4 regions of the Saccharicrinis fermentans DSM 9555 genome follow, and region 4 is predicted to be linked to each of the others. Evidence: riboswitches for the same ligand, from Rfam matches in the RefSeq annotation. Region 4 holds a riboswitch; each other region holds the start of a gene.
The links. Region 4 has a riboswitch for cobalamin ahead of CYTFE_RS27810 (ABC transporter substrate-binding protein). Riboswitches for the same ligand answer to the same signal wherever they lie in the genome.
Positions count from the first base shown of each region.

Region 1: another riboswitch for cobalamin. It lies ahead of CYTFE_RS27530 (TonB-dependent receptor); the one in region 4 lies ahead of CYTFE_RS27810 (ABC transporter substrate-binding protein).
Region 2: another riboswitch for cobalamin. It lies ahead of CYTFE_RS0121215 (TonB-dependent receptor); the one in region 4 lies ahead of CYTFE_RS27810 (ABC transporter substrate-binding protein).
Region 3: another riboswitch for cobalamin. It lies ahead of CYTFE_RS0100715 (DUF6580 family putative transport protein); the one in region 4 lies ahead of CYTFE_RS27810 (ABC transporter substrate-binding protein).

Region 1 covers NZ_KI912107.1:5,123,239-5,126,435, reverse strand. Annotated here, with positions in the region: gene CYTFE_RS27530 (TonB-dependent receptor) at 1-1,451, opposite strand, end outside; cobalamin riboswitch at 1,564-1,783, opposite strand; gene CYTFE_RS0121130 (YwbE family protein) at 2,098-2,292, shown strand; gene selD (selenide, water dikinase SelD) at 2,375-3,197, opposite strand, start outside.
Region 2 covers NZ_KI912107.1:5,144,712-5,147,908, forward strand. Annotated here, with positions in the region: gene CYTFE_RS0121215 (TonB-dependent receptor) at 1-1,816, opposite strand, end outside; cobalamin riboswitch at 1,956-2,171, opposite strand; gene cbiD (cobalt-precorrin-5B (C(1))-methyltransferase CbiD) at 2,307-3,197, shown strand, end outside.
Region 3 covers NZ_KI912107.1:141,743-144,939, reverse strand. Annotated here, with positions in the region: gene CYTFE_RS31750 (radical SAM protein) at 1-93, opposite strand, end outside; gene nrdD (anaerobic ribonucleoside-triphosphate reductase) at 101-337, opposite strand; cobalamin riboswitch at 296-479, opposite strand; cobalamin riboswitch at 623-837, shown strand; gene CYTFE_RS0100715 (DUF6580 family putative transport protein) at 947-1,516, shown strand; gene CYTFE_RS0100710 (DUF4465 domain-containing protein) at 1,609-2,838, shown strand; gene CYTFE_RS0100705 (T9SS type A sorting domain-containing protein) at 2,911-3,197, shown strand, end outside.
Region 4 covers NZ_KI912107.1:5,552,540-5,555,736, reverse strand. Annotated here, with positions in the region: gene CYTFE_RS0122810 (tetratricopeptide repeat protein) at 1-281, shown strand, start outside; gene CYTFE_RS0122805 (hypothetical protein) at 456-650, shown strand; cobalamin riboswitch at 775-977, shown strand; gene CYTFE_RS27810 (ABC transporter substrate-binding protein) at 1,008-2,144, shown strand; gene CYTFE_RS0122795 (iron ABC transporter permease) at 2,151-3,197, shown strand.

The DNA.
Region 1 (3,197 bases), 430 kb from region 4:
TTCAATTTATAAAGAACAGATACTTTAGGTGTAAATGCGCCTCCAAACTCTTTATGCTTGACGGCTCTAATACCTGCCACTACATTCAAATGGTTGAACAAGGTAATTTCATCCTGTGCATAAACAGCAATGGTATGAGCTGCTGCTTCTCCCTCCTCCAAACGATCCTCCGACACCATTTTTTCTTCAGTATAATCCTCTCCTAGGGTCAACTTATTATTCTTAGAGATGGCCATCACATACTTTAAGCGTATATTATTCAAACGCTGATCATTATTAATAGACTTATCACCATCGGAATAATCTTTGTAATCTTGGTTATACCTATAATAGTAACGGAATTGGTCATAATTGTAATCCAATGAAATATAATCCTTTCTATTCAACAAATACTTAGCTCCCATTTCAAAGGTCTTATCATCAAAGTAATATCCATACTTACCCACTGACTGTGGTCTGAACATATCTTTTTCGTAAACTGAATGACCAGCATACACCTCCCATTTATCGCTGGCACGAAAGGTTAACACCTGACTAAAGGTATGATCTGTATATTTATTTTGAGCCTTTGCCTCGGTTTCCACCAAGTCATTTCCATCCAATTCGTATGGACTCAATTGCCAACCATTACTGCTTTTATGATTAAAATTTCCATTCCACGATATTTTTCCAAAATTTAAATCAACCGTATTACTTTGTTGGATCGTAGCATAATCACGAATACGGGTGGTATTGGACACATTCAGTTTTTGCTTCGATTTTTTGGTAATGATATTAATCACCCCTGCAATGGCATCAGAGCCATACAGCAAAGAAGCTGCCCCTTTTAATATTTCAATGCGTTCAACATCATCAGGGTTAATGCGACTCAAATCATTCTGTCCTCCAATATCTCCGTACATACGTTTACCATCAATCAAAACCAATATAAAATCATTGCCTAAACCATTGATTGACATAAAAGAGCCCATTGTTCCGGGGTTAAACTCGAAGGATGGGCTTATATTGAGCATCAAATCGTTAAAATCAGATGCCCCTGCATTGGCAATAGCCTTTTTACTAATAAGTTCGGTGGGTACAGGAGCCGTTTTTAAATGATGAGCCGTTCCTGTACCAGTCACCACAATCTCGCCCAAGCTATGGTCCGACTCAACCATTTCAATATTCACAACATTCTCCCCCTTCTGGAGAGACACACTTTTTTTCACCTTCTTAAATCCAGAAAATGAAACACTTAAGTCATAGACCCCTGGCTTTAACTTCTTTAATTGATACACCCCTTTGTTGTTTGTGGCCGTACCTGTTGTTGTCCCAGAAAAATAAACGTTGGCACCCGGTAAGGGCTGCTGGTTGTTTTTGAGGATGACCACTCCTTTTAGCTCAGCCTCCTGCGCATGCGCAATAAATGCTGTAAGCAATAGCATAACAGCTACATTAATAATCCTTTGCATAGTAAAAGTTTAAAATAACAACTTCACTTTGCAATTCCGTAAATCAAGAGAATAATGTAAGAACAATGAAAAACTGCTCAAAACAATAACTTCTTTCCCGGAAGCAAAATGTTTAAAATATTAAGTAATGGCAGGTCTTCTGACTTGTCCAGGTTTTTATGCCTTCCCATTCATCTGATGACAAACAGTGGCAGAAGTTTAAAAACCCCTTGTTTCCGGAATACCGGAGGTGGACTTACAGCAGCGGGAACTGTTGCAGATTTTCACTGCATTCCCTTTTAATCCAATTGTATGTTCATACAACTAAAAGAACCATTTACGGCCGCAAAATTAAGTAATTAATTTACTATTGCAATAAACAGAGACTTAATAATAAATGATTACTGAACACCCAAGGTTGAAGAGCTAACTAAATAAAAAACAAAAGAACTTTTGTTTTCAGACTACACCTGTCCATTGGTAAAAAAAAGTTAAAATACGCTTAACACTGAACTAACATTTGCTTATATTACACTATTGTAATAAATTTGTAGGCCATTTTTCACAACAAAACACAACTATAATAGGCACTTCGCTTTGACGAATTAACTTTAATAAAAGCACATCAAAATAGAATAACGATTATATATTTATAAGTGACAGATTAATGGACGGAAGAGAAAGAAAAAACATTAAGAAGGGAACAAAAGTAGCGATTCTTCAGAAACAAGATGAGCGCTCAGGACATTTAACACACGGTGTTGTTCAGGATGTTATTGATGAAGCACCCTTTCACCTGAAAGGAATTGAATGCAAATTAAAAAGCGGTCAGGTCGGAAGAGTTAAGCTCATAAAGCTTTAATACTTTCTTATTTTGAAAGATACAAACTCCCGTTCAACCAAAGTTAAACGGGAGTTTTTATATGGTAAAACACGAAGTTAACTTAGCTTACCACTACCCATTTTTCTGCTTGAGCTTTCAACTCTCCAAAGCTTTTGGCTTCCACATCATATTTTTTAAGCAGTTCCTCTACATCTCTGCATGACGCTGGCTCAACGGCAATCAATAATCCACCACTTGTTTGTGGATCACAAAGCAAACTTTTCAAACGCAAATCGGCCAAATTAATCTTATCTCCAAAGCTGTCCCAATTTCGATGGGTACCTCCGGGGATACAGTCCTGCGCAATATATTCGTCTAACATATCAAATCGAGGTATATTTTCATGCTTGATATACGCGGTCAACTTACTCCCTTCACACATCTCACGCAGATGACCCAACAAACCAAAACCAGTAACATCCGTCATGGCTTTTACCCCTGAAATTCTGGACAAATCCTGACCTATCTTATTTAACTTACTCATCGCATCCGGAGCCACATTTTTATGCTCTTCTTTTAGCAGTCCTTTTTTCTGGGCTGTAGTAAGAATCCCAACGCCCAACGGTTTTGTTAGATATAATCGACACCCCTCTGTTGCGGTATTATTTTGTTTAAGATGATTCAAGTCCACTTTTCCTGTTACAGCCAAACCAAATATAGGTTCTGGGCTATCAATGCTATGTCCTCCTGCCAGTATAATCCCAGCTTCTTTACACGCTTCACGTCCTCCGTTCAAAACCTCACTCGCCACTTCTGCCGGGATTTTATTAATGGGCCAGCCCAAAATAGCAATGGCCATTAAAGGCTGTCCACCCATGGCATACACATCACTTATGGCATTGGCCGCAGCAATCTTCCCAAACGAAAAAGGATCATCAACAATA
Region 2 (3,197 bases), 410 kb from region 4:
TTCTGTAGCTGAAATAGTAATCGATGCCCAAGGTTCGTGCATTATCAATATTGTAGCGCATTTTGGTTTCTTCAATGCCTTGACGGGCATGTTCGTATTCCGTGGGAATAATTTCGAAGTCTATCTTATCGTAGATTCTGTTGTGATATACATTGAATCCGGTTGTGATTGTTTTCAATTTAATTTCTGGTGCGTATGATAAATAATGGGAGCGTTGAGGTTTTAATTCTTCATTGCCTAAATAGAGACGTAATGCTCCCATTCGTTCACTTTTGTAGTAGTAGTATAGCTCTTTCAGCGTTGGACTTTTGAAACCATATGCGTAATTGACTCTGTGGGTTATTTTTGACTGTTTGTACATGGCTGAAACCTTGGGTGTTGCCGAAGTGCCTGTGATATTATGTGATAGTAAACGTAATCCCGCAACCAAGACGGTTTTTTTAGTTAGCTTTATTTCATCCTGACAATAAATAGATGCAGTATGGGCTGATACCGTGGGTTTTGTTAATCGGTATTTGGCTTCAAGCTTATCGCTCATCAGTTCAGCACCCATACTTAATTTGTTCTTTGAGTTCATATGTACAACAGTTTTAAACTGTGCATTTATGATTCTTTGTGCCGAATTTCTAAAACGATCGCCAGGATAATAGGTCACCTTAATTAGATCGTCATTTGTGATGTATGTCTCATTATATTTGTATGGATATTCGTTGTAATACAAGTAATTTCCATAATCAATATTCAGCTCCATATAGTTTTTGTTTTTTAACTTATAGTATACACCCAATGCTGCATTTTGATTGTTGTAATAATAGTTATGCATTCGTCCTTTAAATGGAAAGTAAAGCGTTTTTTCGTACCAAGAAGCGTGCGTATGTATTTGTAGTTTTTTTGAAAAATGGTAATCAAAATTTTGGGTGATGGTATAACCACGTGATTTGTTTACTGGTTTATCATATGTGCGAACTAAAAAAGGTAGGTTGTGATTGCTTTCCCAAGATGGATTATATTTCATGTTATTGAGCTGCCAACCATCGATTTGTTGATAGGAGAACGTTGTTTTTGAAGAAAGTGCTCCTTTGTTGTAGGAGAAGGCGTTGAATTGTTTGAAATCACCATACTCTCCCATTCGCGTGTTGTTAGAGATGGTAGTTTTCTTCTTTTCTTTTTTTGTAATGATATTGATTACCCCGGCAATGGCATCGGATCCATATAGGGTTGAAGATGCCCCTTTGACAATTTCAATTTGTTCAATATCATCTGTGCTGATTCTACTAAGGTCGGTATATCCTCCAACTCCACCAGTGAGCCTTTTGCCATTTAGAAGGATGAGTACATAATCTGCGCCCAGTCCGTTAATTTTTATATTTGTACCCATGGAGCTGGATGTGAAATCAACCGAGGATGAGATGCCGGATATAATATCTTCCATATTTCGCCCTGCTATTTCCTGAATATCTTTCTGGGTGATGATTTCCGTTTGTACCGGTACATCATCTACTCTATGTTGTGTTCCCGTTCCGGTGACAACAATGGGGTTCATCTTATAGGAGGAAGGGCTTAGGGTGATGTCAATATGGTTGATGCCTTTATTCACATGAACCGTGGTGCAAAATTTTTCATATCCTATATGCGAAACGCACAAATTGTATGTTCCTGTAGAAGAAGGGTGAAGTTTATACGAGCCATCTTTTTTAGTAATGGTGGCTGTGTTATACAGACTGTCGATATATACATTGGCAAAGGGTAAGACCTCCTGGGTGCCGCTACAGCTTACGTTCCCCTCGAGGATAATATTTTGTGCATATGTTGTCATGCATATGAATAACGTAACAACGCTCAGTATGTTTTTATACATAGATAACGGTTCTATGCAACCAGAAAAGTAGCTCGTAAAAGCAAGTGTACAAATAAAACACAGAACAATTTTAACCTCTTTTCCCGGAAGCTTAAAATAAAAAGTTATTGCAATGGCAGGTTTCCTGACTTGTCCTTCTTTGTAACCTTCCCATTCGATTTTTGTCGAACAGTGGTGTAGATACAAAAGATTTTAATTGTTGTTGCAATTAAAACCCGGACTTACAGTAGCGGGTACTGTTCCGGATTTTCACCGGATTCCCTCTCTTATCTCAACTGTAGAAGAGATAATCACCATTATTTTGCGACAAATATATAAAAAATTTATTTAGGTAAATAGATTGCGCAAATAAGTTTTATGATAACATGAGGGTTTTTAATTATCTATGAATTTTTACTTTTGTCTTTTCAGGGCTTAGATAAAACAGTGAAAATTTAAGAAAAGGATTATGGTATTGGTTTTTGGAGGAACAACAGAAGGGATGATAGTTGCAGAACTGTTTGATCAGATAGGACAAGCATATTTTTATTCTACAAAGTCAGATGTGCATCAACAAATTAAAGGGAAAAGGATATTTGGAGCTATGAATCAGGAGGCTCTGAATACTTTTTGTGAAGAAAACAATATTCGATTGATAATTGATGCTGCCCATCCCTTTGCGAAGGAATTGCATCACAACATAGGTTGCGTTGCTGCGGCTAGGCAGATAGAGGTGATTCGTTATGAGCGGCAGTATTCTTCGTTTGCTTCTCCCTTGTTGCGGTATTTTGATTCGTATGAGGAGATGAATAATGCCTTATTGAATAGTACGTATGAAAATATATTGGCCTTAACGGGGGTGCAGACGATCGAACGCTTTAAGTCGGTCGGAGAGAGTAAGCGGCTTTATTTTAGGATCTTAGATACGGCTTTGAGCAGGGAGAAAGCCAAGGCATCGGGTATTCCTTCTCATTATATTATACCCATGAAACCGGAAGGAGATAAGGATGGTTTGGTTGCTCTATCTAAAGAGCTGCATGCCGAACTTCTTATGAGTAAAGAGAGTGGAGAGTCGGGTTTTTTTGAGGCCAAGGTACAGGCTGCTTGTCAGTTGAATATACCGCTATGGGTGGTGCGTAGACCAGCTTTACCGCAATTTAAACAGGTAGCGAATAATCCGAAGGGATTTTTACAGTTGTTTTATGAGTTAAAAAAATCAGCATTAAAAGAAGAAGGAGTCTTAAGAAGAGGTTTTACAACCGGCACCTGTGTTGCGGCATGTGCCAAAGCCTGTTGTATCGCATTGATGGAAGGAGCGTTTCCTGCCTGGGTAGAGGTGGTTTTGCCGGGAGGAGAGAAA
Region 3 (3,197 bases), 5.4 Mb from region 4:
ATCTATTAATTGAGGATTGTGACAATAATTACAACTAAAATTGCAGCCACAAGTAAATATTACTGCCGATATATTACCTGGGTAATCTATCAAGCTTTGTTTATGGAAGCTTATAGTTTGCTGTCACTTTTTTAATTAACTGCTTTACCGAACTTGTTGGCAGTTGGCTTTCGCCTAAGGAAGTATGAAAAACAGTACCTCCGGTATATTTGGTTTGCAATGAATATTGAATACGTAAAGCCTCAAATAAATCATCAGTATAATTTACAGGCAATTGGGTTGAATTTGTATAGTATGGTTGACCTCCTTTTGGGTAAGTTTGCTCATTAGCTACAATTATATCGGGACAATGACTTTTTTGATTACCAAAACGTAAATAGACTTACAGCTGCGGGGACAGCTCCTGATTTTAACAAGATTCCCTTTTCATCCAAACACAAAAAAAAGATGTGTTAAGAAACCAATAAGTGACTGTGCAAGTTTACTTCAAAATAAAGAGTCTTCAATATTTTCGTTATCAATAGAAAAAAAATATCTAATACTCTAGCTCCCATTTCCTCTGGGTTACAGATTGTTTAAAACTATTTTTCATTTTTTTAGCTGAGAATCATTATTTGTAAAGTATATTTGTCGCATCATTGGTTTTCAAATTTCAATTTAACAATCAGTTTAATTGAAATAGAAATTAAAAGGGAATGTCGTGTAATTCGACAACAGTTCCCGCTGCTGTAATTCTCAAAACAGCTTTAGGTATTATTCCATTGCCCGCCAGTTGGCGGATGAGAAGGAACCTAAAGTGAGATAAGTCAGAAGACCTGCCAGTATAACATAGATTTTGCAGTCTGCGGAGAACAGATAGCTAATCAGAACGATGTTTCCTTGGCCTTCCTTTCTCATCGTATGCTGCAAAATCAAAACTTAATAGGTAACGAAAATTGCAGTAACGATGAAAAAACAAAAAATTGACATTCGTTTTGGGGTTCTTTCCCTTTTAGTATTATTTGCAGCTTTTAGCAGATTAATACCACATCCTCCAAATTTTGCACCCATAGCGGCTATGGCACTGTTTAGTTCAGCCTACTTTTCAAAAAAGCACATTGCACTTATTATCCCGGTTTTATCCATGTGGCTTAGCGATATAGTCATAAACAACACTATTTACGCTCAGTATTTCAATGGTTTCACCTTTTTCTATCCAGGATTTTATTGGACATACCTGGCTTTCATTATCATTGGTGAGCTTGGTTTCTTTCTTCTTAAACCAATTAAACCTCAAAACATCCTTGTAGCTTCTTTATCAGCATCACTATTGTTCTTTTTAATCTCAAATTTTGGGGTGTGGACTTCCGAGACAATGTACACAAAAGACTTTAGCGGTTTACTAACATGCTACACTGTGGCTATTCCATTCTTTAAAAATTCATTAATGGGTGATTTAGTTTATTGCGGGATCCTATTCGGTTCCTTTGAATTTGCACAATATAAAATACCGACATTAAAATTAAAGACAATTTAAAAAAGATTTTAAAAACGGAACGGCAGCGTTCGCCAAAACTATCTGCCGTCCCTCAGTAATAACACAATTAATAATAATTTAAAAATTGCATTATGAAACAAATGTACTTATTAGTTGCAATATTCTTGTGTTGCTCTATGAGCCTTTTAGCACAAAGGCCAGAAAATGTATATGCTATACAAGCATTACAAGGTAACAAAACTACTGAATCACCAGCAAGTAAGAAATCTACTCCAACTGCTTCTCTCAGCACATCTCAATCGGCATCACGTAGCTGTGATGATTGTTATACTGCTGATTTTGAAATTAGTACAGATTCGTTAATAGATAAATATACCTATACAAAGGTATGGAATCATACTTATGAATACAACGACCAAATAGCTGCCAATAGAGGATTTTGGAATTATGAGGAAGAATGTTTGACTTTTATGCACTATGCCGATACTACTTGGAGCAGTATGCCTTACTGGGATGGATTTACTGTAAGTAATACACGGGCTTTTGATTGCGACCCATCATGTGATTCCACCTGTACAAATTTCCACAGTCAGTTTGCTGCAATGCCTAAAGATGGTGCAAAAAGCAGGGAGGATGATATGTACGCTGTTATGTATGATGGATATAACGAAGGTTTCTTCGCATATAGACATTGTGGCCTAGCTTTAAGTCAGGATGATTCTATCTGTGGGCTTTTCCTAACCTTAAACGCATACACATACAAATCAATTAAATGTGGTGATGGTTTTGCTGATGCTTTTGATTATGGAGATTACTATTATGTAACTATCAGAGGCTTTTTGAACGGTACACAAACTGATACAGTGGCTTATTACCTTGCTGATTATACAGGTTCGACAGCTTATGTTGTTGATAACTGGAAATGGGTAAACCTACAAAGTTTGGGAACAGTGGATTCTTTAGCGTTTGAACTTACAACCAGCGATGCAGGGCAATACGGCCCCAATACACCTATGTATCTTTGTGTAGATGAGATTAAAGTTGGTTGTACTACTTGTGCGTCAACAAATAATAATCATGCTACTTTACCAACACCCGGGTATCCTAATTCAAAAGCAAAAGCTCAAGCTTCGGATTTAACAATTACGGTTTTGCCTAACCCTGTAAGCAGTGTACTTACTGTAAAAACAGAAACAGGCAGTAATATTAGCATTTTTAGCAAAGAAGGTAATCTTGCTAAAAAACTAAAAACAACTGCTTCTTCATTTGACATTCCTGTTAGTGATTTATATCCCGGAATGTATATAATCCATTGCGAAAATGGAGGACGTACAGCATCAATAACTTTTATTAAAAACTAATTATACAAAATAAAGCATCTATGGGCTTAGTATGCCCATAGATGTTCTTTTTGCATTAAAAATATTACACAAATGAAATTTATTTTATCACTTATATTCCTGTTGGAGATTGCCATAACGGGAATACATGCTCAGGAAATCATATCTGCTTCTGCAGGTGATGTTTCGTGCAATGCAGGCTCGGTAAGTTATTCAGTTGGGCAGGTAGCATACAATACTAACTCAGGCGCAAATGGTACTGTAACACAAGGCGTACAGCAAGCCTACGAAATTTATGTAACAACGGGGATTAAAGAAACGGGTATCAGCCTTGCGGTATCGGCATATCCTAATCCAACAAGCAATTACCTTAATTTGAA
Region 4 (3,197 bases):
CGGAAGACCATGCAAAATCAAAAGTTAAAAATAAACTATTAAATAAATTCGTTAGCAACAGCACAACTCTCTTCAAAGTACTGGAAGAATCAGCTGTTGATAAAGACGGGTTCTGGTGGGATTTTTATGTCAACTTCTTTTCTAAATTACACAGAAATGAGTTAGATGAAGCTTTTAGCTATTACATCAGTGGCTGCCGTTTTAACCAGGATGTATTATTGTGGATGTCAGAAAACAACCAGGAGTTTCAAGAGTTCTCTTCATGGATGGAGGCGCAATAGCTCGAACTCCTTTCTCCATTAAAACATCCCAATACTCATAAGAAAAGAGCAATCCATCCAACAATATCTTTAATCCATAAAACCAAATAAACTTTATACAACAATTTTGAATCAAATTAGCACTCTGCTCGTATCAATCATAAGCATTTAAAAACTAGTAAAAAAAATAGAATTATGAGCAAGATTAAAACAAAACACTTTCAATACACCGGAGTAGATGATTTTGATAAGGCCATTGATTTGCAAATCAACGACTTTATTGATGATAATAATGTTGGACCGGACAATGTTGTTGATATAAAATATTCTGCACACTCAAGTCAGGAAGTGAATACCTACTCGGCTTTACTTGTGTATATCGAGAAATAATTTTTGCCCACCAAAATATAAGGGGTCGTTACCAAAGGTGGCGACCCTTTTTTTGTGTGTTTTTTTAATGTATTTTTGCCACCATCTATTTGAAGCATTGTTACTATTATATAGTGACTACAGCACAAAATGGAGGTAGTGTGGTATTGCACATAGCATTATAAAAGGGAATCCTGTAAGCTTCAGTTTAGGAGGGAGTCAGGAACTGTGCCCGCAGCCGTATTCTGCCCAGACTATGGGTGAGCGTTCCATCACTGTCTGCCAATAGGCAGATGGGAAGATGCTCCAAAAGAAAGTCGGAAAACCTGCCACAAAAATAATTATAAATAATCGTTTAACTTTCGGGAAATTAAAGTGATGACAGTAAAAAAAAATGGATGGTTAGTGGTGCTTGTACTAGCACTGATGGCCTGTAACCAAAAGCAAAGCAGTAAAAAAATCGGTCAGGACAAACTAAAGGCTGACACCATCTATCAGCCCAAGTATGCCAACCGTTTTTCCATCAAATACTTTAAAGATCATAAAAAAATAGAGGTACGTCATCCTTGGGACGACAATGCTGAACCCCTCATTACATTGCTATCCGACAATGAACAATTCTTAAAAGATCACCCTTCTGCCATCAAAATACCGGTGGAGAAATGGATTTCAGTAGCCTCTACCCAGATATGCTATGCCAATGAACTTCAAGTTTTGGATCAACTGGTTGGCATGGCGGAACCTCAGTATGTAAGTAATCCAAAAGTAAAACAAGGTTTAAAAGAAGGTAATATACGCAATATAGGAACTGCCTTTGCCCCTGACTTAGAATTACTGCTAGCCCTAAACCCCGATATGATGATGGTATCTCCTTTTAAAGAAGATTTTTATGACCCCATACGGAGTGCAGGCATTAAAATCACCACCAACAGCAGCTACCTTGAAAATACACCCTTGGGAAGAGTGGAGTGGTTGGTATATGTGGCGGCCTTTTTTAATAAGGAAGAGGAAGCTATTGTAAAAGTAAATGAAATTGCACAACGGTACCATAAGGTAAAGACCATCGCCACCAGTTCAAAGAACAAACCCAGTGTATTTCTAGGCAAAGTGTACCAAGGTGTTTGGTATACAGCGGCTGCTGAGAGCTATAATGCCAACTTTTTAAATGATGCTGGCGTTCATTATGTTTTTAAGGATAGACATGGAACCGGTTCGCATAGCTATGACTTTGAAACTGTATATGAAGCTGCCGGACAATGCGATTACTGGTCCATCACTGTTAATTATGAAGAGGAGTATAGCTATTCACTGCTGAAGAATGAAGACAGTCGCTATGCCGATTTCAAAGCCTTCAAAGATAAAAACATAGTCTTTTCTAATACAAATCATTCGATGTTATACGAAAAGGGCTTACTGGAACCGGATGTTGTCTTATCTGATCTGGTAAAGTTATTTCACCCTACACTTATGCAGGATCACAAATTGGTATATTATAAAAAATTATCAAAAGAATAATCCAGTATGCAATATAAACACGCAAAAGGGAGAAAACATTATGCATTTTTGGTGTTGACCATATTGCTAATTGGGTTGTTTATTCTTAACATCTCTCTGGGATCGGTTTATATCCCATTTCAAACCGTAGTAAAATGGATGTTGGGCTTTCCTATCGATAACGAAATTTGGCAAAACATCCTGCTTAAATCCCGTTTTCCCACTGCAATTACTGCCTTGCTGGCAGGTGCAGGTTTGGCGGCAGGAGGACTTCAAATGCAAACCTTATTTAGAAATCCACTGGCAGGCCCCTCCATATTAGGCATCAGCTCTGGTGCAGGACTAGGTGTTGCTATAGTCGTGCTACTTCTGGAAGCTCTCAAGGGAATCTCACTTTCCAGTCTGGGGTGGTTTGGCTCGCTTACCATTACCGGAGCTGCCTTTGCCGGTGCCTTTTGGGTATTGTTTATGGTTCTGTTTCTGGCCCGAAAGCTAAAAAATAACGCCATGTTATTAATCGTTGGTATCATGGTTGGCTATGCTTCCAGTGCCATCGTAGGCCTCCTACAATTCATCAGCAGCAAAGAGGATGTTCAGGCTTTTGTGATATGGGGATTGGGGTCATTCAATAACCTTTCCTGGGAAAAGCATGTTATCTTTATACCAATGGTCCTTGTGGGCTTAATTGGATCATTATTCTTAATTAAACCCCTGAACGTATTATTACTTGGCGAAAATTATGCAGCTAATCTAGGCTTAAACATTAAAAGATCCAGATTCAGCATTTTAATCGTTACAGGTTTACTCACTGCAACGGTTACTGCATTCTGTGGACCAGTTGCTTTTTTAGGTTTGGCTGTTCCTCACCTATGCAAAGGAATATTTAAAACTGCCGATCACTCCATCTTAATTCCCGGCGTTATTTTATTTGGTGGTGTTCTGGCATTATTATGTCATTTAATAGCCCGCCTTCCTGGCCTAGATGGCACTTTGCCTATCAATGCAGTGACCTCTCTGATTGGGGCACCTATTGTGGTTTACGTAATTCTAAAACGACGCAGTTTAATACAATAA